DNA from 3 places in the Rossellomorea sp. NPDC077527 genome. Region 3 is predicted to be linked to each of the others. Evidence: riboswitches for the same ligand, from Rfam matches in the RefSeq annotation. Region 3 holds a riboswitch; each other region holds the start of a gene.
What was found. Region 3 has a riboswitch for S-adenosylmethionine ahead of ACIGG7_RS20345 (methionine ABC transporter ATP-binding protein). Riboswitches for the same ligand answer to the same signal wherever they lie in the genome.

Region 1: linked by a shared signal. The riboswitch ahead of mtnK (S-methyl-5-thioribose kinase) and the one ahead of ACIGG7_RS20345 (methionine ABC transporter ATP-binding protein) in region 3 are both predicted to bind S-adenosylmethionine.
Region 2: linked by a shared signal. The riboswitch ahead of ACIGG7_RS19470 (O-acetylhomoserine aminocarboxypropyltransferase/cysteine synthase family protein) and the one ahead of ACIGG7_RS20345 (methionine ABC transporter ATP-binding protein) in region 3 are both predicted to bind S-adenosylmethionine.

What each region holds. Positions count from the first base shown of each region.
Region 1 covers NZ_JBITVL010000003.1:386,598-394,500, reverse strand. The annotation lists gene ACIGG7_RS11905 (PAS domain S-box protein) at 1-1,984, shown strand, start outside; gene ACIGG7_RS11900 (methylated-DNA--[protein]-cysteine S-methyltransferase) at 1,999-2,454, shown strand; gene ACIGG7_RS11895 (DUF2087 domain-containing protein) at 2,625-3,215, shown strand; gene mtnA (S-methyl-5-thioribose-1-phosphate isomerase) at 3,259-4,311, opposite strand; gene mtnK (S-methyl-5-thioribose kinase) at 4,330-5,511, opposite strand; SAM riboswitch class I at 5,613-5,769, opposite strand; gene ACIGG7_RS11880 (carbon-nitrogen family hydrolase) at 5,862-6,644, opposite strand; gene ACIGG7_RS11875 (pyridoxal phosphate-dependent aminotransferase) at 6,765-7,903, shown strand, end outside.
Region 2 covers NZ_JBITVL010000006.1:86,078-93,980, reverse strand. The annotation lists gene ACIGG7_RS19485 (peroxiredoxin family protein) at 1-134, shown strand, start outside; gene ACIGG7_RS19480 (DUF302 domain-containing protein) at 209-589, shown strand; gene ACIGG7_RS19475 (trans-sulfuration enzyme family protein) at 719-1,858, shown strand; SAM riboswitch class I at 1,946-2,064, shown strand; gene ACIGG7_RS19470 (O-acetylhomoserine aminocarboxypropyltransferase/cysteine synthase family protein) at 2,306-3,601, shown strand; gene metX (homoserine O-acetyltransferase MetX) at 3,865-4,938, shown strand; gene ACIGG7_RS19460 (S41 family peptidase) at 5,112-6,569, shown strand; gene ACIGG7_RS19455 (sugar transferase) at 6,816-7,478, shown strand; gene ACIGG7_RS19450 (tyrosine-protein kinase domain-containing protein) at 7,509-7,903, shown strand, end outside.
Region 3 covers NZ_JBITVL010000007.1:54,105-62,007, reverse strand. The annotation lists gene ACIGG7_RS20390 (acyl-CoA dehydrogenase family protein) at 1-1,469, shown strand, start outside; gene ACIGG7_RS20385 (SDR family NAD(P)-dependent oxidoreductase) at 1,590-2,369, shown strand; gene ACIGG7_RS20380 (ArsR/SmtB family transcription factor) at 2,402-2,704, shown strand; gene ACIGG7_RS20375 (arsenate reductase family protein) at 2,816-3,172, shown strand; gene gcvH (glycine cleavage system protein GcvH) at 3,302-3,685, shown strand; gene ACIGG7_RS20365 (YusG family protein) at 3,779-4,015, shown strand; gene ACIGG7_RS20360 (toprim domain-containing protein) at 4,198-4,554, shown strand; gene ACIGG7_RS20355 (thioredoxin family protein) at 4,560-4,868, shown strand; gene ACIGG7_RS20350 (SCP2 sterol-binding domain-containing protein) at 5,145-5,495, shown strand; SAM riboswitch class I at 5,601-5,707, shown strand; gene ACIGG7_RS20345 (methionine ABC transporter ATP-binding protein) at 5,864-6,886, shown strand; gene ACIGG7_RS20340 (methionine ABC transporter permease) at 6,883-7,551, shown strand; gene ACIGG7_RS20335 (MetQ/NlpA family ABC transporter substrate-binding protein) at 7,566-7,903, shown strand, end outside.

The sequences.
Region 1 (7,903 bases), on a different contig from region 3:
TGTAGTAGGGAAGCTGTTTAGCCTCTTTTTCTCTTCAGTACCTGCTCCTATTGTGGCCCATTATAAAGAAGTCATGGAAACAGGCAAAACTCTTGAAGATGAAACTCTGATGAACGTCAGTGAGAAGAAAATCATTCATGTCGAGCTATTGTTAAAAAAATCGACCATTTCTCCTAATGCTTATCTATATTTTAAGGATGTTACAGAATTGAAGGAGAAAGAACGCAAGGATCATTTGAATGTACACCTATTATCAAATATCTTCCAGAATGCATCAGAGGGAATCGTCTTATTCGATATCCATGGGAATATCAATGATGTAAATCATGCATTCAGTTTACAAGTGGGACTTGATAAGGAAGAGATCACAAGCAGGAATATCAGCTCTTTCATTCCTGAGAATGCCCACTATAAAATCGACAAAATCAAAGAATTGATCTCTCAAAACAAAAAAGCCCGCGGTGAAATTCCTATCAAGAAATCACAAAGCATGTCAATCGTGGAATTCACCACAAGCCCTTATGTCCATCACAAGCTCCATATGGCCATTCTTAGAGATGTAACTGAAAAGAGGCAGATGGAGATTCAGCTTAAGCGAAATGAAGAATTGTTCAAAGGGTTATTTGAGGAAGCGATCGATGCCATTGTCCTGTGGGATCAAGACGGAAGGGTCCTTAAAGCGAACTCTTCAGCTCTGAAAATATTCGAGTGTACGCTTTCTGAACTCCTATCCAAAAAAATCAGGGACTTCGTTTACCCTTTGGAAAGTCAAAAGTTTGATCTGGTCATGGAACAACTAAACAGAAGCGGAGCTGTAAGGGATGAAGTATTATTTCTCATGCCGAACAATCAGCTGAAGCATTTAGAATTCACTTCAAAACTTCATTCTGTTGATGGGTATAATATGACCATTTTCCGAAATGTCAGTGAACGATACCAAATGGAGAAAGAATTGCGTGAGAGTGAAGAGAGATTCAGGAAGATTTTCGAAGGATCATTAGACGGATTGCTACTGACCAATCATAATTATGTTGTCGTAGATGCAAATCCCGAAGTGAGCAAAATCATTAATATGGAAAAAGATCAGCTTATAGGAAAAGATGTAAGGGAAATATTGAATATAGAGCCCGGTGAAGAAACGTATGATGAATATTTACAGCAGTTGAAAGAGGAAGGTCAGGCAACCTTTTTAAAGACGTTAACAACTTACAGGGATAGAGTTCAATATGTAGAGCTATCATCAAAATATAATTTACTTTCCAACTTGAATTTAACCATCATTCGCGATATTACGGATCAAATCGAAATGCAGGAACAATTAAGAAAATCAGACACGTTAAGTGTTGTAGGTGAGCTTGCTGCAGGGATTGCCCACGAGATCAGAAATCCGATGACTGCACTGAAAGGGTTCATTCAACTGCTTGAAAACAGTGTCGGTAAAGATCATGAAATGTATTTTAATGTGATCACTTCTGAATTTCAACGAATTGAATCGATCATTACGGAGTTTCTTGTCCTGGCAAAGCCACAGGCAATCCAATATCAAGAAACGAATTTAATTAAAATTATGAAAGATACAGTAGATTTACTGAGTGCCCAGGCAGTCATGCATAATGTTCAATATGAAGAAAGCTATCAGGATGACCTTCCCGCTATCGTAGCTGAACCCAATCAGCTAAAACAGGTATTCATCAATGTCATCAAGAATGCGATTGAAGTCATGACTGATGGAGGCGTGATTTCCATCAACATACATGAGACAGGGGATGAAATGATTCATATCGAGATTAAAGACCAGGGAGGCGGAATCTCAAAGGATAAAATCAAGAAGCTGGGTGAACCCTTTTATACAACTAAAGAGAGAGGGACTGGACTTGGCCTGATGGTTAGCTTTAAAATTATCAAAGAGCATAAGGGAAGTGTTCGGGTTGAAAGTAAAGTAGGAGAAGGAACCACCTTCCATATTTATCTTCCTAAATCATAAAGGAGTTCTACAAAATGTCCATTCATACAATTACGGTAGAGAGTCCCATTGGAAATCTGAAGCTATCAGCGGATCATATTCATTTGCTGTCTGTACAGTTTGTTGATGAAAGAGTGACGAGCGAAACGGAGCATCCCATTTTAATGAAGGCGAAAGAGCAGCTTGACGAATTTTTTAATGGGGAGAGGAGAGAATTCGATCTTCCTCTTAAATTAGATGGTACAGCTTTTCAAATAGAAGTATGGAATGCTCTTCTGGAAATTCCATATGGACAAACATGGTCCTATCAAGATCTAGCACATGCCATTCAACGGCCGAAAGCAGTGCGAGCAGTAGGACAGGCAAATAAAGCCAACCGCTTTCCCGTTATCATCCCCTGTCACCGGGTCATAGGGAAAAATAAAACGCTGACAGGTTATGCAGGTAAACAAGTAGACAAGAAAGAAACCTTATTGTCATTAGAAAGATAAGATCGATCAGGCAGTTTCCTAAAGGAGACTGCCTGTTTTATTTCTATTTCCTATGAAAATACCGCTTTCAACAGTTTACTGACAAAGAATTCTGAAAAATACTTGATTTACCATTCTATTTAGACTATTATCTAATTAGATGAGAATCGAAGTGGAAAGGGTGGAATTGATTGCAACTAAGTAAGCAGGTAGCATTTCATAAAACGATGGGAGATCCGACACGTATCAAAGTGATGTATTTACTTGCAGATGGAAGATTGCACGTTGGTGCCATTGCCGGGAAGCTGGGACTCACTGCGCCCACCATCTCCCATCATCTGACAAAACTGAAAGAATGCAATCTAGTGTATTCACGACGGGAGAAAAACACGGTTTACTACTATTTGAATAGAAAAGTATTACAACATCACGGACAGGTGATCAGCCATTTTGCTCATGAAGAGAAAGGGGAAAGAGAGTTGTCGGAGAAATTAATGAAAGAAAAGCAGAAAGTGAAAAATAATTTTCTCGAAAAAAGTGGACGTATCAAGAATATTCCATCTCAACAAAAGAAAAAATTATTCATTCTTGAACATATGGTGGAAGGATTAAAAGTGGGAGAAAAATATAAGGAAAAAGATTTGAATGAATATATTCAACAATACCATGATGATTTTGCCACCATAAGGAGGGAATTCATCATTCACCAGTTCATGTATAGGGAGAATGGTATTTATGAGGTGAATCCAAAGGAGATGTGGGGATCGACAAAATTAAGTTGATTGATAGAGAAAAGAGGAGGGGAAAATCCTTCTCTTTTCTTCGTTATTTAACATTTAAGATTTGTTGAATGCTTTTCTCAAAGTTTTGAAATAGCACACCCTTTTCAGTGATGATGCCAGTAATCAATTCATGAGGAGTCACATCAAAAGCCGGGTTATAAACCGGAATGTCATCTGGAGCGATTAAAGAACCGGATATCTTCGTGATTTCCTCAGGTGACCTTTCTTCTATCGGTATATCCTCCCCGGTTCTGGAGTTTAAATCGAATGTGGATGATGGGGCAGCCACGTAAAATGGAATCTTGTAATGGTTGCACACGATTGCAAGCATAGACGTCCCTATTTTATTCGCTGTATCCCCATTCAATGATATTCGGTCTGCACCGACAATCACCGCCTCGATTCCTTTCTCCTTTATGGTATGGGCAGCCATACTGTCTGTTATCAGAGTCACATCCACCCCTGATTGCTGGAGCTCCCATGCGGTGAGGCGTGCACCTTGAAGCACAGGGCGTGTCTCGCAGGCGAATACTTGAAATCCTAGCCCCCTTTCTCGTCCTAAATGAAAGGGGGCAAGTGCTGTTCCATACTTACTTGTTGCGATCGAGCCTGCATTACAGATAGTCATAACCTTACGCTTATCACCCAATAAGCCAAGACCATATTCACCAATCATTCTGCATACTTCTTCGTCCTCAGCATGGATCTGGATGGCCGAGTGGAGCAGGTTAGTTCTTGCTTCATTTGTGGATCGAACCTGTTCGAGAGCATATTCCAGCCGATTCAAAGCCCAGACAAGGTTAACGGCAGTCGGCCTCGAATCAGAGAGGTATTGTTTATCTCGGTAGAAATAATCTTTGAATTCTGCCAGGTTATCCGTTTCGTATTGGCTTGCTGCCTGAGCCAATCCGTAAGCCGCAGTAATCCCGATGGCAGGTGCCCCCCTCACTTTGAGCGAAATGATCGCATCGAAATATTCTGTGATGGTGGTAAGTTTAAGATATTCCACAACATTCGGCAGCTTTTGCTGATTAAGGATCAGTAAATGATCTTCATGCCACTTGAGTGAAGTGGGTATGGAAAGTGTATGTGTCATGAGTACCTCCTTTAACATTTACGAATGTGCCTTTATTAGAGTCAATAAATCATCTATTGAATGAATGTCTTTACGATTTACAATGAGTTGTTTTCCGAGATTTAAACATATGCGCTTAGCCTGTAGTCTCCGTTCTTTATCTTCAATGCCGTCGAGGTCATCCACATGTGCAAGTCCGATTGTCCTTCTGATGCATTCACATCCTGCAAAGCCTATGCTGTCTTGAAAGCTTTTCTCAAGAACAAATTCAAGGTAACCCTGTACCTTCGTGTAGGCGTCACCACTTTCTTTCCAGTGTCTTGAAAACGTGGTGGAAAAGATAATCCAAGTATCTTTCAAATGTTGCAGGATGGTTTCCTTGTCATCAGGATTTGAGATGACTTGAAATATAAGGTTTGCCATAAATTGACCGATATCAAACCCAATCGGTCCATAGAAAGCAAATTCAGGATCAATGACTTTTGTTTGCTGGTCATCCACAAAAATACTGCCTGTATGAAGGTCCCCGTGCAGAAGGGCTTCACCTTCGGTTAGGAAGCTTTTCTTAAGTTTTGCTACTTCGAGTTTTACATTGAAATCATCCCATAATTGCTGAACATCGGGTAAAAGTTCTTCCTCAAAATCATTGGTTTCACTATTAAAAAAAGGATCCGTGAAAACCAGGTCTTCTGTAATTTTGCACAATTCAGGATTTGAAAACTCCTTCACATATTCTTTTTTCTTAAAGGGATGTAGGGCATAATCAGAAGTGAAATACAATGTATTTGCTAGAAATGTACCAATATCCTTTGATAATCGGGGGTATACATTTCCTTTAATTAGACCGGCGCGTGCGATGGTCAGATGACTTAAATCCTCCATCACTGTAATGGCGAGCAATGGATCCGAATAAAACACCTCGGGTACAAGGTCGCCTACAAAGGAACGCTGAAGCATGAGGGCACGCGCTTCAATTCTCGCCCTCTCGATTGTCAGTGGCCAGTTTTCCCCGACCACTTTAGCATAGGGGAGAGCTTGTTTGATGATGATTCCTTTCCCTGTATCCCTTTCCACTACACGAAAAACCAAATTCAGGTTTCCATCTCCAATTTCCTGACATGATAATTGGGAGCCGTCTGCAAAGATTTTTAAAGAAATGGCCAGTTGGGAGGCCGACTGTTCAGTAAGTGGTTGATACGAATTGAGTTCTGTTATTGCCATTTTCATTCCTCCTTTTAAAAACGGTTTACGGAGGCTTTTCCATGGCATGAGAAAAGCCTCTTTCCATGTTCGAAAGAGGCTTGAAGATTGATCTTCGTCACCTCTTATCTCTCAGAAAGATAGTCTTTCTGTTGGAATTAGCACCGTGCCTTACTGGATCAATCAATCCGGCGCATACTGCGCCCCGTCTTACAACGGTATTATGGTCGGTTGCTGGGCTTCATAGGGCCAAATCCCTCAGCCAGCTCTTGATAAGAGTTGCGTACGCTATTTAATTAATTTTCGGAATCATTTGAATTGAATGGTACCATTGAAGCATTTTCCATGTCAACAAATTTTTTATCAGTGACTTAATAATATTCTGGTCTTCGATCTTGAAAGATCGGAATTTGTTTGCGGACTTTTTCTACTTCTTGTAAATTGATTTCAGCCGAGACCAGTTCTTCCGTTTGAGTTCCTTTAGCGAGTATTTCACCCCATGGATCAATAATGAGTGAACAGCCGCCAAACTCATTATTGGGATCACTGCCCACCCGGTTGCAGGCAATGACGAAACATTGATTTTCAATCGCCCTTGCCTTTAGGAGAGTTTGCCAGTGATCGATCCTTGCACTTGGCCATTCAGCAACGACAAAAACAACTTTTGCTCCAAGCAATACATGCTTTCTGAACCATTCAGGAAAACGGATATCGTAACAGATGAGACCCGCCATCTTTGTCTCATCCAGTGAGAACATCCCGTCCTCCTGTCCAGGAAGTAAATAGTGATGCTCATCCATTAATTTAAACAAATGAAGCTTAGAATACTGTTTTACGAGTATACCCTTTGAATCGACTGCTATAAGTGTATTTCTGACTCCGTCCATTGATTTATTTGCTACAGAACCACCTATGATGTGGATGGAGTATTTCTTTGAAAGGGAAGTCAGGAAGGTGGAGGAGTCTTCTGCTCCTTCATCTGCGATCTCATCCATCCGTGTTAGATCATAGCCAGTCGTCCACAGTTCAGGAAGTACAACCGTAGTGCAACCATCTTCCTTTGCTTTTCTGACCCACTGTTCGACTTTTTCCTTATTTTCTTCAGGTTTCCCAAATGCAATATCCATCTGGGCGAGACCAATCTTATGAATCATTTTCTTCACCTCTTTATGTACGATTTGGCATTTATTCCTTTACATTCTTTATGTTCCGTTATATCATTTGTGACTAGAATTTGAAAGTAATAAATTTTCAAAAAATGAGTAGGTGAATGAATGAAAAACTTTAAAAAGGCATCACGTTTAGAAATGTTGCCTCAACAATTTTTTGCGTCCCTAGCAGGTACAGTGAATGCTGTCGTAAATAAGGGGCATGACGTCATTAATCTTGGGCAGGGAAATCCGGATCAACCGACGCCTCCGCATATTGTGGATAAACTGAAAGAAGCTGCTTCTTCGCCGGCCAATCATAAGTATCCGCCATTTCGAGGCTTGACATCCTTTAAAGAGGCGATTTCAGCTTTCTACCTCCGTGAATATGGGGTAGAAATCAATCCTGAAACAGAAGTGGCCGTCCTGTTCGGAGGGAAAGCCGGATTAGTTGAGATCCCGCAATGTTTATTAAACCCTGGCGATGGTGTTTTGGTACCCGATCCAGGGTATCCGGATTATCTATCAGGGGTTGCATTGGCTGAAGCGAAAATGGTCACAATGCCGTTAAAAGAAGAGAATGGATTTTTGCCTGATTATAGTGATCATTCCCCGGAGGAATTAGAAAACGCCAAAGTAATGTTCCTCAACTATCCCAATAATCCTACCGGTGCAACCGCTACATCACAGTTTTTCGAAGAAACAGTGGAACTTGCTGCACAGCATGATATTTGTGTAGTGCACGACTTCGCCTATGGGGCAATTGGTTTCGATGGACAGAAGCCTATAAGTTTTCTGGAAACGACAGGCGCAAAGGATGTCGGGATCGAGATTTATACACTTTCGAAGACATATAATATGGCCGGTTGGAGAGTCGGATTTGCTGTGGGGAATAAGAGTGTCATAGAGGCGATCAACCTCCTGCAGGATCACCTTTACGTCAGTCTGTTCGGGGCCATTCAGGAAGCAGCAACCACGGCTTTATTAAGTCCACAGGATTGCGTTACCGATCTGGTTGCTACATACGAAGATAGAAGGAATCTATTAATCTCAGGACTGCAGGAAATAGGGTGGGATGTTAAAGCCCCACAAGGTTCTTTCTTTGCATGGCTGAAAGTGCCGGAAGGATTCACATCCGTTGAGTTTTCAACCTATTTACTCGAGAAAATCAATGTTGCTGTGGCACCAGGCGTAGGATTTGGAGAATACGGGGAAGGGTACGTCCGAGTCGGGCTGTTAACCACAAACGAACGCATAAAAGAAGC
Region 2 (7,903 bases), on a different contig from region 3:
ATATCGGGGACGATTACCGTGCCTTTACAATCCCGACCACCTATATGATCGACACGGGCGGCATCATTCAACATAAAATTGTCGGACCCATGAACGAAGAAATGATGGGTAAAATGGTCGAACAGATGGAATAATGGAAGGGACGGACCTGGTTTCGTTACATACGCTGTGAGGTATAAGTAACCATGACATATAAAGGAGGATCAATATGTTCCATTACACTAAAGAAGTTTCAATGAATGTGAAAGAAGCGGTGACAGCTGTCGAGAGCGCACTTAAAGAAGAGAGTTTCGGTGTTCTGTGGAATCTTGACCTTGCCGGGAAGCTCCAGGATAAGGGGCTGGACTTCAACGAGGAAGTGGTCGTGCTCGAAGTATGCAATCCACACGAAGCCAAAAAAGTGCTGGAAGAAAGCATGCTCGTAAGTTACTTCCTGCCTTGTAAAGTGACGGTATACACAGAAGGCGGAGCAACCAAGATCGGTATGGCGAAACCGAGCAAGCTGATTGAAATGGTGGACAATGATGAACTGAAACGTCTGGCATTGGACATCGAAAATCGTCTGATCGGCTGTTTAGAAAACGTTTGATCCACAGGGGCCTGTTGCAGTTAAGCAACGGGTCCTTTTTTTATAGAACCGGAATCCTCTCACTCCTCACAATCTTCTGAATATGGTACACTTTTTAAAATACATAGATTCAGGAAGGATGACAGGGATATGAAGTTCACCACCAAAGTCGTACATAGCCAATTGAAAGGAACGCAGGAAATCCGCAGTAAGACAACGCCAATCTATCAGACCTCAGCTTTTTCTTTTACATCACTTGAAGAGCTGGAGGGTTTTTATGAAGGGAAGTCTCCCTACCTCTATACAAGAACGGGAAACCCCAACACTGATGAACTTGGAAAGATGGTGGCGGACCTAGAAGGAGCGCCTGCAGGAGTCGCTACGTCCTCGGGACTGTCAGCCATCCTTGTGGGAATCCTCGCAGTGGTTCAGTCTGGAGATCATATCGTGGCAGCGGAGGATTTATATGGCGGCACGTTCCATATGCTGAAAGAAGAATTAAATTCATTCGGTATTTCCACATCTTTCGTAGATTTTACAAGTGTGAACGAAATAGAGGCAGCAATCACACCGCAAACCAAGTTGCTATACAGTGAGACCGTTACGAATCCTTTTATGCGTGTAGAAGATATTCCCGGCATGGTAGCTTTGGCGGAAAGACATGACTTGAAAACGATGATCGACAATACGTTTGCCACCCCATATCTGCGTCAACCTTTCCTTGAGGGTATTGACCTGATCGCTCACAGCGCTACGAAATATATCGGGGGACACAGCGATATCACAGCAGGGGTAGTCGTAGGTCACGAAGAACTCGTCCAAAAGGCAAAAGAAAAGGTGGTCAACATTGGATCAAACCTAAGCCCATTCGAAGCCTGGTTGACATGTCGCGGAGCCAAGACGCTGGCACTGAGAGTCGGCACCCAGGCACATAATGCCGGGACTCTCGCTGAAGAGCTACGTAAAAATGAACAAGTGAAATCGGTCTATTATCCAACGAACCTATCAGAAAAAGGAAATGGGGCGATTGTGACGATTGAACTTGAGCAAACATGTGACATCAGCACATTCTTCAAATCAATTGGCTGGATCAAGATCATCCCGTCTCTGGCAGGCGTGGAAACCACGGTATCGTATCCGCTTGGAACGTCGCACCGTGCTCTCCCGAAAGAGGCACAGGAGAAACTTGGCATCAACACCCATGTGGTGCGAATATCGTTGGGCATCGAGGATAGTGAAGACATCGTAGCTCAATTTACCGAAGCGATCGCAGTTTCGGTGAAAAAATAAAAAATTCTGAAAATACCCTTGACGTTGATGCTGGTTACCCTTTATAATTCATCTCAACGCAAGAATTTTCACATTGACAACTATATGCTCTTATCCAGAGAGGTGGAGGGACTAGGCCCGATGAAACCCGGCAACCTTCATGTACGCGAAAGGCGTCACATGAAAAGGTGCTAATTCCTGCAGGCGATCTGCCTGAAAGATAAGAGGAGGACCCTATTAAATTAGACCCTCTTCTTAGGAAGAGGGTTTTTTGTTTTTTCCTCTTCTATCTTCTTCAGTATTTGTGCTCAGCAGGAGAATGTTTGGAGATGTTCAGCTGCTGATTTTCTGCAAATGTTCAGCAGGTGAACTCGACCCGATTTTCAGCAGCTGAAAAAACCATCCTATTCAACAGGTGAACAAAAGAAACCTTACGCCAAATCCAAAAAACTCTAGGAGGAATTCCAAATGACCAAATCATTCGATTTCGACACTCTGCTTCTTCACGGCGGCCAAGAGCCGGACCCAGCCACAGGCTCAAGAGCGGTACCTATCTATCAAACCACTTCCTATGTTTTCGACAACAGCGACCATGCAGCCAAACTATTCGCTCTGGAAGAGCCAGGTAATATCTATACCCGCATCATGAATCCGACCGTTGATGTGCTCGAGAAACGCCTTGCCCTATTAGAAGGGGGCATCGGAGCCCTTGGGGTTTCATCTGGAATGGCGGCTATCTCCCTATCCATTCTGAATATCGCCGGTGCCGGGGATGAAATCGTGGCAGCCACGAATCTCTACGGCGGTACGTATAATTTATTCTCTACGACTCTACCGAAATACGGCATCAAAGTCCATTTCGTAGATCCAACTGATCCGGAGAACTTCCGTAAAGCGATTACGCCGAAAACGAAAGCCATATTCGCTGAGACAATCGGGAATCCAAGCCTCCATGTCCTGGACATCGAGGCGGTCGCGAAAGTGGCTCATGATAACCATATTCCGCTCATCATCGATAACACATTTGCCACCCCATATGTGTGCAAGCCAATCGAGTGGGGAGCGGATATCGTCATCCATTCAGCCACAAAGTGGATCGGAGGTCACGGTACGGCGATAGGTGGTGTGGTCATAGACGGTGGTAAGTTTGACTGGAATCATGAAAAATTCCCTGGATTCACAGAAGAGGACAGAAGCTACAACGGACTTCGCTACGCCCAAGATGTAGGACCGGCGGCGTTCATCACCAAACTTCGAGTGCAGCTCCTCCGTGATCTCGGGGCATGTTTAAGTCCTCAGAACGCGTTCCTGTTACTGCAAGGACTGGAAACCCTGCACCTCCGCATTGAGCGTCATACAGAAAATGCCTTGAAGATTGCAGAGCACCTGGATCAGCATAGCGGTGTCGCATGGGTATCCTATCCCGGACTTCCGCAACATCCTTCCTACGCACTGGCGCAAAAATACTTGAAAAATGGATCGGGTTCCATTGTTGTATTCGGGATCAAAGGGGGGAGGGATTCAGGACGGAAAGTGGTTGATAACATCTCCCTCTGGTCCCATGTAGCCAACGTCGGGGATGCGAAATCACTGATCATCCATCCTGCTTCCACAACGCATCAGCAATTAAATGATCAGGAGATCCGTGCTACGGGTGTCACGGAGGATCTGGTGAGGCTTTCCGTCGGGTTGGAATCTGCGAAGGACCTGATTGAAGATCTGGATCATGCGATTGAAGTTGCGTTGGAGACGTCACGGGTGTAATATTCACGAAAATCAGGGGATGGACGCTAATGACAGGGCATACTGGGCCTGGGTATGAAAGATATCAGCGAAAATCTGATTTTATCAGCGATATTTTCAATATATTAGCGAAATCGGACCTTTTATCAGCGAAATGTCAAATATATCAGCGAAACCTGTTCACGCTGGCCATTTCAATGGAATCGAAGACGCCAATCAGCTCACCTTAACGAAAACCGGGGTGCCCTCATCACCCCAAACAACACCAAAAAGGAGGTGGAGGAATGGAGAGCTCATATTCGTACGAAGTCAGCTCCATTACCATCCCATCCCTCACATTAGAGTCAGGCATCACGATGAAAAATGTAAATCTGGCATATGAACGTACAGGAAATAAAGAAGGGCCCGTCATCCTTGTATGCCACGCCCTTACCGGTACCCATATAGTGACAGGGACGAGGGAAGACCGTGGTTGGTGGGATGGACTGATCGGTCCCGGGTCGTATATTGATACCGACAGCTTCAATGTAATTGCCTTTAATGTACTGGGAGGGTGTGAAGGAAGCACGGGGCCGACGTCTCTCAATGCCGAATCCGGAGAGCGTTACGGTTCCGATTTTCCGCACATTACGATAAGGGATATGGTCCAAGCCCAATTTGAAGCGTTAAAGAGGCTGTCCGTCGACCATATCGAAGCCGTGATCGGAGGTTCACTGGGGGGAATGCAGGCGCTTGAGTGGGGAGTCCTGTATCCTTCTTATATCAAAAAAGTCTTCGCCCTTGCCGTCTCGCCTGCATTAAATGATTACGGCATCGCCTTTAATCATATTGGAATCACAGCGATTGAAGGAGATCCCGATTTTCACGATGGGCACTATCCACACGGTGCCAGTTTAAAAGGATTAGAGATTGCCAGAATGGTAGGCATGGTGACCTATCGAACGCAGGAGTTGTTCGATCAGCGTTTCAAGCGGGAGAAGACCAATGAGCAATTTAATATCCAAAGTTATCTGGATTATCAAGGAAAGAAACTCGGGAAGCGTTTTGATCCCAATAGCTATCTTACCCTTCTGAAAGCCATGAATACCCATGATATTGGAAGAGAAAGGGGAGGCGTGGAAAAAGTCGCTGAATCGTATCAATGCGAGCTGATCTCCATCGGCTACGAGGGTGATTTGATCTATTCCCCTCAATACTTAAAGGACTTCACAAACCAAATCCAACTAGGAGAACACTACTTTATCCCAACGTCATTCGGCCATGATGGGTTTCTAGTAGAATTTGAAAAGTGGGGAGGGATCATTTCTTCCCATCTTAATAACCATAAAGTCCAGAAAGTGGTGACGGGTATTAAATAATTTCCTGTCATTCATAACTCGTCCCCCTCGGGCATATAGTTAGATAAGCAAAGACATCGCACCGCCTTAACGCGTTTTTGTGTGGTGTCTTTTTTCGTTGGGTGGAAAGCTTTCTTCTTCATCAGGCTTTTGTCATCCTGACCATAAACAAACGAGTAGCTGGAGGGGAATATATGGAGTGGACGGGCAGAAAGCACATCATCACCATCATCATTAGTATGCTGATCGGTGCAGGAGGAATGTATGGCGGCTTGGAATGGACGGACTTGGCAGGGGACGAGCCTACTCAGTTTAATGGAAAAGGTGAGCTAAATGACAAGCTCCACAAGGTGGAAGTCGCTTATGATCTCATCAGCGATAAGTTCTTTCAAGATGTAGATAAGGGACAGCTCGTGGAAGGAGCAATTCAGGGGATGCTGAAAACCCTGGATGATCCGTACTCTGTTTACATGAATGCTGAGACTGCTTCGCAATTTAATGACGCATTGGATTCTTCCTTTGAAGGGATCGGGGCAGAGGTCACCATCATGGACGGAAAGCTCATTATCGTGGCGCCGTTTAAAAATTCACCTGCTGAAAAAGCAGGGTTGAAGCCGAATGACCGGATCGTCAAGGTGGATGGAAACAGCATCGATGGCCTTGATCTTTATGAAGCAACGTTGAAGATCAGGGGGAAGAAAGGGACAGAGGTAAAATTGGAGATTACGAGGGAAGGACTCTCGGATCCAATCGAAGTGTCCGTAAAACGGGACGATATTCCGGTTGAGACGGTGATGTCGGATGTGAAGGAAGTCAATGGGAAGAAGACGGGTTATATTCAAATTACCACTTTCTCGGAAAACACCGCCGTCGATTTTAAAAAGCAGCTGGCAGAACTAGAGAAGAAAAAGGTAGAAGGGCTGGTCCTTGATGTAAGGGGCAACCCGGGCGGTCTCCTATCAAGCGTGGAAGAGATCCTCAAACAGTTCGTTACAGAGAAAAAACCGTATGTCCAAATTCAGGAACGAAGCGGTGAGGTGCTGAAATCTTTCTCCAACAGCAAGGAAAGAAAAGCATATCCAGTGGTGGTCCTCATCGATGAGGGAAGCGCATCTGCATCCGAAATCCTTGCAGGAGCGTTGAAGGAAGCGGAAGGATACCCACTGATCGGGACAAAGAGCTTCGGCAAAGGGACCGTCCAACAGGCAGTACCGATGGGAGACGGCAGCAACATCAAGCTGACGATGTTCAAATGGCTGACGCCGAATGGGAATTGGATTCACAAGAAGGGGATCAAACCGGATATACCAGTCAGACAACCATCCTACTTCTATGCCCATCCTCTTCAGGTAGAGAAACCTCTGGAAGAAGGCGCAAACAACGAACAGGTGAAAAACGCACAGGAGATGCTCCAAGGATTGGGATTCACTCCTGATCGGACCGATGGATACTTCAGTAAGAAGACTGCAAAGGCGGTAAAGGATTTCCAAATCCAAGCAAGTCTGGACGTCACGGGCGTCATTGATGCGAAAACCGGAGAAAGATTGCAGAAGGAAATACTTGAAGCGGTTCAGAATGAAAAGAACGATTTGCAGTTGCAAGCAGCGTTGGAGTATATAGAGCGGACTGCGAAAGGTACGAAAAAAGAATAGTGTGTGTAAGAGAAAGGTTCTTAAAGTCATGAATCTTTCTCTTTTTTCAGTTTTATTCGGGAAAAAAGAGGGGAAATAGAAATGGGTGTCGAATAATATAACTTAATTTACCAATTTGAGGTTCTAAATGACTAAAGGGAGGTGTGGGAACAATAAATAGATAACAAGTAATGAATATTTAGTCCTTATCCTCAATATAGTAGAATATCATTCAATCTCATTACTTTTTGAAGGAGGTGAGGAATATTGATAGAACCGAATAAAATTCATGAAGAAAGCGTTACAATCGAACGATTGGGTATGAAGTCTCACATAGAAAAGTTGAACGGTAAGAGGGTGATGGATGTCGTCATCAGTTTGTTGTCAATTATACTATTAAGCCCGATCTTTCTCCTCCTATACGTGCTCATCATGCTGATTGATGGGGGGCCGGTCATATTTAAACAAACCCGGACAGGCATCAATCATATTCCCTTTACGATTTATAAATTTCGAACCATGAGGGAATCAGGTGAAGTGAAGTACGGATGGAAGGATAAAGTCCCTGAAGACTTTGTGTTCAAAGGAGAAACGAATCCGAATATTACCACCTTGGGAAAGATCCTTCGCAAAACAAGCCTCGATGAAATCCCGCAACTATTGAATGTTCTGAAGGGTGAGATGAGTATGGTAGGTCCAAGACCGGAAGTACCAGCTATCACCCGGTATTATGATGATCAACAGGAACAGCGATTATTTGTAAAACCAGGAATGACCGGGTATGCTCAAGTAAATGGTCGTTCCGATATCAACCACGGTCAGAAAATAGCCTACGATTTATATTACGTTTATAATCAATCTCTTCGGTTGGATTTTAAGATCCTCTTAAAGACAATCGTTACTGTTTTGCGGCGTAAGGGTTCTTATTAGAGAACCACGGAGGTTGAAAGGAGTGTAGGGGTGGAGCAATCATTTAATTATCAAGTTATTTTAAAAGAGTTAAAAAACGGTTCGAAATTCATTTTCCTTACCACATTACTCACGACGGTCCTGGGGGCACTCATCACGTTTTTCTGGCTTTCTCCTATGTATGAATCCAAGACAGATCTCTTGGTCAATGGAACGGTAGTGAAAGGAAATGGTGAAGATTTATCCCTGAATGAAGTGGAAATCAACATACGGTTGATTGAAACCTATAGCATTATGATCAAAAGTGATCGAATCATGGATAAGGTCGAGGAGAAGCTTGATCATAGTATCAGTAAGGAAGAACTTGTGAAACAAACAAGAGTCGTCACCAATGAAAACTCTCAAATCATTTCCATCATCGCTGAAAGTCCAAATGCTGAAAGAGC
Region 3 (7,903 bases):
GCGGATTCTCGATCTCTCACGGTGCACATGTTGGTATCGGCTCTCTTCCAATCGTTTTATTCGGTAACGAAGAACAGAAGCAGAAGTATCTTCCTGCATTGGCGACCGGTGAAAAATTAGCGGCTTACGCATTGACAGAGCCAGGCTCAGGGTCTGATGCCCTTGGTGCAAAGACGACAGCTAAACTGAACGCAGAAGGTACCCACTACATTTTAAATGGGGAAAAACAGTGGATCACAAACTCTGCATTTGCCGATGTATTCGTGGTTTATGCGAAGATTGATGGAGAGCATTTCTCAGCCTTCATCGTTGAAAAAGAGTATCCTGGTGTGTCAACAGGCCCTGAAGAAAAGAAAATGGGAATCAAGAGTTCATCGACTCGTACACTAATCCTTGAGGATGCGGAAATCCCGGTTGAAAACCTTCTTGGTGACGCCGGTAAAGGTCATATCATTGCCTTCAACATCTTAAACATCGGACGCTACAAATTAGGGGTAGGGGCTGTTGGAGCAAGTAAGCGTGCTTTAGAAGTGACGGCTCAATACACCAATCAGCGTCAGCAGTTCAAAACACCAATTTCAAGCTTCAACTTAACGAAAGAAAAGCTTGCAACGATGGCGTCTAAATTATACGCAGCGGAAAGCTCCGTTTACCGTACAGTTGGATTGTTTGAGGATCGTATGAGCAAGCTTACGGATGAAGAAGTGAAAAACGGCACTGAAGTGGCAAAATCCATTGCGGAATACGCAATCGAGTGTTCATTAAATAAATTCTTTGCTACGGAAGTACTGGATTATGTAGTGGACGAAGGCGTTCAACTTCACGGTGGATACGGCTTCATGCAAGAGTATGAAATTGAAAGAATGTACCGTGACTCACGCATCAACCGTATCTTTGAAGGAACGAATGAAATCAACCGACTTCTGGTACCGGGCACATACCTTCGTAAAGCGATGAAGGGTGAGCTTCCATTACTTCAAAAAGCACAGGCACTTCAAGAAGAATTGATGATGTTAATGCCTGAAGAAGTAGGCGATGAGCCACTTGCACAAGAAAAATACCTTGTGAAAAACGCGAAAAAAATCGGCTTGATGCTGGCTGGATTGGCAGCTCAGAAGTTTGGTAAAGCCCTTGATAAAGAGCAGGAAATCCTGGTGAACATTGCAGATATCGTTTCTAACGCATACGCAATGGAATCCGTAGTCCTGAGAACCGAAAAAGCCATTGAAAAAGGTGGAGTGGAGAAAGCGAAGCAAAAGCTTCTTTACACTCAAATCTTCTGTCAAGAAGCATTCAATGAAATCGAACAACATGCCAAAGAAACACTTGTCGCAACGGAAACAGGTGACACATTACGCATGATGCTTTCAGCACTTCGTAAATTCACCCGCCACACACCGATCAACGTGATCGCAGTGAAGCGTGAAGCATCAGTCAAACTGATCGACGCAGAAAAATATGCACTGTAAGTAAGTCAGGGACGGACCTTCGAAACGGAGGTCCGTCCTTTTTTTATTTGACAACGGCGCTGCATTAAATTATTATATGTTTAAACATTTAAACATATCAAGATAAGGTGGTTAGCATAGATGAATAAAACCGTTTTAATAACAGGTGCTTCCAGCGGCATCGGTCTGAACTTCAGTCATAAGTTTGCACAATCAGGTCATGATGTGATTTTGGTAGCACGAAGTGAAGGGAAACTCCGGACATTATCAGAAGAAATCGAGACGAAATATGCTGTGAAGACGTATGTGTTTACGGCGGACCTTTCAAAGCCTGAAGCTTCAAAAGAATTGTATGAGTCCATTAAGGAGAAGGGGATTCAAGTGGATATCCTCATCAATAATGCCGGATTCGGTTTGTTTGGAGAATTCGAAGAAACGGAGCTATCGAAAGAACTGGATATGATTCAAGTGAATATAACAGCTTTAACAGAGCTATGTAAGTATTTTGGAAAAGAAATGGTGAACCGGAAAGAGGGAAGAATCCTAAATGTTGCATCGACTGCTGCGTTCCAGCCGGGACCGCTGATGGCAGTTTATTATGCAACGAAAGCCTATGTCCTGTCCCTATCAGAAGCACTCGCCAACGAGTGGGCACCACACGGGGTGAGGGTGGCGGCTTTATGTCCTGGTGCCACTGAGACGGGATTCAGTGATGCTTCAGAACTTCAGTCTTCCAAGCTCTTTCAATCAGGCGTAATGAACGTGGAAGATGTGGTGGAGGAAGGGTATAAGCAAATGATGACCAATAATAAAACGGTGATCGTCACAGGGGTGAAAAATCGAATGCTTACCAAGTCCATCCGATTCTTACCGCGTAAAATGGTCACTAATATTGTTCGAAAGGTACAAGAACGGGTATAATTGATAGTGAATGAGTTTGAAGGGAGAAGACTATGGGTCAAAAAGCAATTGATACATTTCGTGCTTGTATACCATTATTTCAAGCACTGAGTGATCCTTATCGTCAGGACATAATATTACTTCTTGCCGAACAAGAACCTCTTACGGTCAATCAGATAACTGAAAATCTGACCTTATCCCGTCCTGCAGTGTCTCATCATTTGAAAATCTTGCGGGACCAGCAATTAGTATCATTAGAACAAAAAGGAACGCAGCGATTCTATTCTCTTGAATTGGACAATGCAACCGTGCTCCTCAAAGAATTGGTCGAAACCGTAGAAACACAATGCGGGTAAAGTTTCCGAAAAGAAGGATACGAACGGATATTGTCGAATGTAAGAAATAGATTCGCGTAACTTGGACGGGGATATTCCCCGTCTCAGATTAAATGGAAAGGTGGTGGAATGATGTCGTTGACTTTTTATTCTTATCCGAAATGCGGTACATGCCGCAAAGCGAAAAAATGGCTCGAAGATCAAGGAATCGCCATGAATGAAATACATATTGTAGAGAACCCGCCGTCTAAGGAAGAACTTAAGAGCCTCTTCCAAAAGAGCGGATTCCCTCTCAAAAAATTCTTTAACACAAGTGGAAAAAAGTATCGTGAATTGGGCTTGAAAGATAAAGTGAATTCAGCCTCTGATGATGAATTGCTAGAAATTCTTTCCTCAGACGGTATGCTGATCAAGCGTCCGATCACAACGGATGGAAAAAAGGTGACTGTAGGCTTTAAAGAAGAAACTTTCGAAGATACCTGGAAGTAAATCGGGGTCCGGTACCTACCAAATAATAGATAATGAAAAAGTTTCATGATTCATACTTGGTTTTCTTGCTTTTTCAATGAAAAGTGTGTCAATATTAGGTTGTATAACTAGCATTTGGAGGGATAGAGAATGAGTACACCGAAAGAACTTCGTTATTCAGAAGAACACGAGTGGGTCAAGGTTGAAGGGGAAAATGTACGCGTAGGAATCACATCATTTGCACAATCTGAACTGGGCGATATCGTATTCGTCGAGTTACCTGAGGTTGGCGATGAAATCAAAGCAAACGAGCCATTCGGCAGTGTTGAATCGGTTAAGACCGTTTCTGAGCTATATGCCCCTGTATCAGGTAAGGTGGTAGAAGTGAATGAAGAGCTGTCGGACAGCCCTGAGTTCGTAAACGAATCACCTTATGAAAAGGCATGGATGGTCGTTGTTGAACCTTCAGATGCTGGAGAAGTAGACAAGCTAATGACGGCTGAACAGTATGATGAAATGATCAATGAAGGATAATAACTGCCAGGGCACCTTGAGGATTTCTCAAGGTGTTTTGTTTTTCTTTTTGGGCACCATAGGAGTACGCGTATAAAGAAAGGATGAATACTCATGGTGCTTGAACCAAGGAAATTAGATGTAACAAACAGAGTCACCGGCAGGCTGAATAATGGTGAGGTTGAATTATTCCTGGATAATCAGCGAATCGGCAAAATGGCCTTGCCTCTTGATGGGATCACTATGGAACCGAACTTTGAAGCAAGGGAAAATAAAATTTATCAAAGCTACACATCCACAGAAGGGCATGAAGCAAGGTACACGGATTGTGATGAAGGTGGATGGTGTTAAATGTATAAAGTGCCAGATCCGTTTAAGGATCTGGCACTGTTTCCATAATCGAATACTGCAGGCAAACCTCTTGCACTATTTTTTATAAACATGAGAAAATATAAGTAGAAAGTGGACATCATATCTTGTTATCTGAATATACTATCCTAATCTTATTTCTGAAAGATAAGGTGATGATCATGATGGAACTTGACGAAAAAGTAATCATCGTTGAAGGGACAACCGATAAACGAAAAGTAAAAGACATTATTAAAGAACCGATTGAAATTATCTGCACAAATGGAACGATCAGCATCACAAAGATGGACGAACTGATCGACGAGTTGTTTGAAAGGGATGTATATATCCTGGTTGATGCTGATGATGCTGGGGAAAAATTACGTAAACAATTCAAGCGTGAATTTCCAGAAGCCGAACACCTATACATTGACCGGATGTATAAAGAAGTGGCTGCAGCGCCTGAATATCATCTTGCCTCTGTTTTGATCGGAGCAAACATTGATGTGCATAAAGAATATCTAGGAAAAAGGATGATCTAGTTTTGATGGAGGTAAGCAGTACCGAAGCATTAAACCAAGCAATCGATGAACATACGTTAGAAGCCGTTTACCTTTATACACCAATGTGTGGTACATGCCAAGTGGCTGGAAGAATGATGGATGTCGTAGAGAAACTTCCTCAATCCTATCATTTTGTGAAAGCCAATTTAAACTATTTACCCGAATTTGCAGAGAAGCAATCCATTGAGAGTGTACCCTGCCTGCTCCTCTTAAAGGATGGTGTGGAACAGGAAAGGATCTATGCCTTTCAATCCGTTCCGTTTTTATATGAAACCCTCGTTAAGAACGCTTAGAGGGGATTAGAGACCTTTTATTTGAAGAGGTCTTTTTGTTTTTTAGGGCATTTTATTTAATAAAATACAAGTATAATGCGATTTTCTTTCTACAATCGCAGACATATTTCTCGGGAAATGGTTCGAATCCCCTCATTTTTTGACCTGTCATCATCCAAATTCTTACTGTTCGACAAATTAGATGAATCCTTCCAAAACATGTCGAGAATGCTTAAAAGGGAATCTCTTACTGAAGTGGAATTGTAAGTATATAGAAGTTTTACTGGGAGGGTATTCATGCGAATATATTTAGAGAAATTAGTAGATCAGTGTCACTCCAGGTATCACTTACGTCTCTTGTTCCCGGACAGCCCATTTATTCTTCAGTTTCAATGTGGAGAGCGCACCTACGGAATTTCCATTTCAAACAGTGATTGTGATGTATTAGATCATGGATTGACAGATTCACATTTTATCATCAAAGGTGAAGAGGCGGATATGGTCTCTCTCCTTTCAGGCGAAGAACGATTATCCCAAATGATTGAAAAAGGCGTTTTGGAAGTCAGAGGTGGATACCGGCCATTATTATTTACAGAGTCCGTCCTATGGCTTACAAGGTCAAGAGGGAAAGAACCGGTTCGAGTATAATAAAAAAAAGAATTGACACCTTTCTATATCCGATGATAGAATCTCTCTTGTAGCAAATTTTCAGAGTCTTTAACCATTTGATAAATTAAATAATTCGATACTTTACTCTTATTAAGAGAGGTGGAGGGACGTGCCCTATGAAGCCCGGCAACCGTCAATGAAAATTGAAATGGTGCCAATTCACTCAAAGCATATGCTTTGAAAGATGAGAGAAAGGATAGTCCTATATATGATTATGCCTTTCTGCTTATCGCAGGAAGGCATTTTTTATTTTCTATAAATGAAATAGATAGGAATGGCCTTCAGGATAGTGCAAATATTATTCTGATTAAAAAGATGGTTCTACTCAGAAAGAAGGTGGATACAACATGATTACCATTTCAGATGTAAAGAAAGTATATCAATCCAAAAATGGACCGATCGCCGCTGTCGATGGCGTCAATATCGAAATTGCTCAAGGCGAAATTTTTGGGGTGATTGGCTATAGTGGGGCAGGTAAAAGTACATTGATTCGGATGCTGAATGGACTTGAGGTTCCGACAGAGGGGATCGTCGATGTAAACGGACAGATTGTTTCAAAGGTGAAGGGAAAAAAACTGCGCGAGTCAAGGCAGTCAATTGGAATGATCTTTCAACACTTTAATCTGCTCTGGTCACGTACCGTTTTACAAAATATTATGTTCCCTTTGGAAATTGCGGGAGTCTCCAAGAAGGAAAGAATCCAAAGAGCCAATGAATTATTGGAATTGGTCGGATTGGAAGGAAGAGGGGACGCCTATCCAGCCCAATTGAGCGGGGGACAGAAACAAAGGGTTGGGATAGCAAGGTCTCTTGCCAATAATCCAAATGTTCTTTTGTGTGATGAAGCAACTTCTGCTTTAGATCCTCAAACAACGGATTCCATCCTTGATTTACTGGTGGACATCAACAAGCGTTTGGGGCTCACAATCGTCTTGATCACACATGAAATGCATGTGATTCAAAAGATTTGTCATCGTGTTGCGGTCATGGAACAAGGAAGGGTTGTAGAGCTTGGTGACGTTCTGGAAGTGTTCCGGAATCCACAAGAGCAGGTGACAAAGCGATTTGTGAAAGAAGTGTCCCAGGTCGAGGAAACCGGAGAAACGTTGGAACACCTTTTAGCCCAGTATCCAAATGGGAAAGTGCTTAAATTTACATTCGTGGGTGAAGCGACTGAGCAGCCGCTCATCACCAGCTTGATCAGAAAATTCGATCTTGAAGTCAATATCCTCCAAGGACAAATTTCCCAAACACAAAAAGGGGCTTATGGAACACTATTCGTCCATTTGGATGGAGAAGAACGGACCATCCAGGAAGCGGTTCTATTTGCTGAAGAGCAGCTGGTTAAGGTGGAGGTGTTACGAGGATGATGGAAAATCTATTTCCGAATGTGGATTGGGAGAAGATGTGGGAAGCCACTCTTGAAACTCTTTATATGACAGGGATGTCGGTGTTGATCACATTTGTACTGGGAATGATTCTTGGGATATTGCTGTTTCTTACATCCAAGGAGAATTTGTGGGAGAACAAACTCACTTATACCATTACCAGCGCAGTGGTGAACGTATTCCGTTCCATCCCGTTCATAATCCTGATTGTATTGTTAATTCCTTTCACTAAATTTTTACTGGATACCATCCGGGGAGCGAACGCGGCTCTTCCTGCACTGATCATCGGTGCAGCCCCATTCTATGCCCGAATGGTCGAGATCGCTTTGAGAGAAGTAAACAAAGGAGTTATCGAGGCAGCGAAAGCGATGGGCGCCAAAACGAGCACGATTATTTGGAAAGTATTGATTCCTGAATCACTTCCAGCTTTGATATCGGGAATAACGGTAACGGCCATCGCCCTCGTAGGATATACAGCAATGGCAGGGGTCATCGGAGCAGGTGGTTTAGGGAACCTTGCTTATCTTGATGGATTCCAGCGAAGCAGGGAAGATGTAACACTGGCAGCAACGATCATGATTTTACTTGTCGTATTTGCCATTCAACTAATAGGTGATTTCTTTACAAATAAATTAGATAAAAGATAAAGGAGAGAAAGTTCATGAAAAAATGGGTAGCAGGAGTTATAGCAGCAACAAGTATCTTTGGTTTAGCAGCATGCGGGAATGATTCAGGGTCCGGAAGCGGTGATGAAAAGGAATTAGTAGTAGGGGCATCAAATGTACCACATGCAGAAATCCTTGAACAGGTGAAGCCTATCTTGGAGGAAAAGGGTATCGATCTGCAAATTGAAACGTATCAGGATTATATCCTGCCAAATAAAGATCTTGATAATGGGGACCTGGATGCGAACTATTTCCAAACCACCCCGTATATGGATTTGCAAATGAAGGAAAATGACTATGACTTTGTCAACGCGGGTGGAATTCATATTGAGCC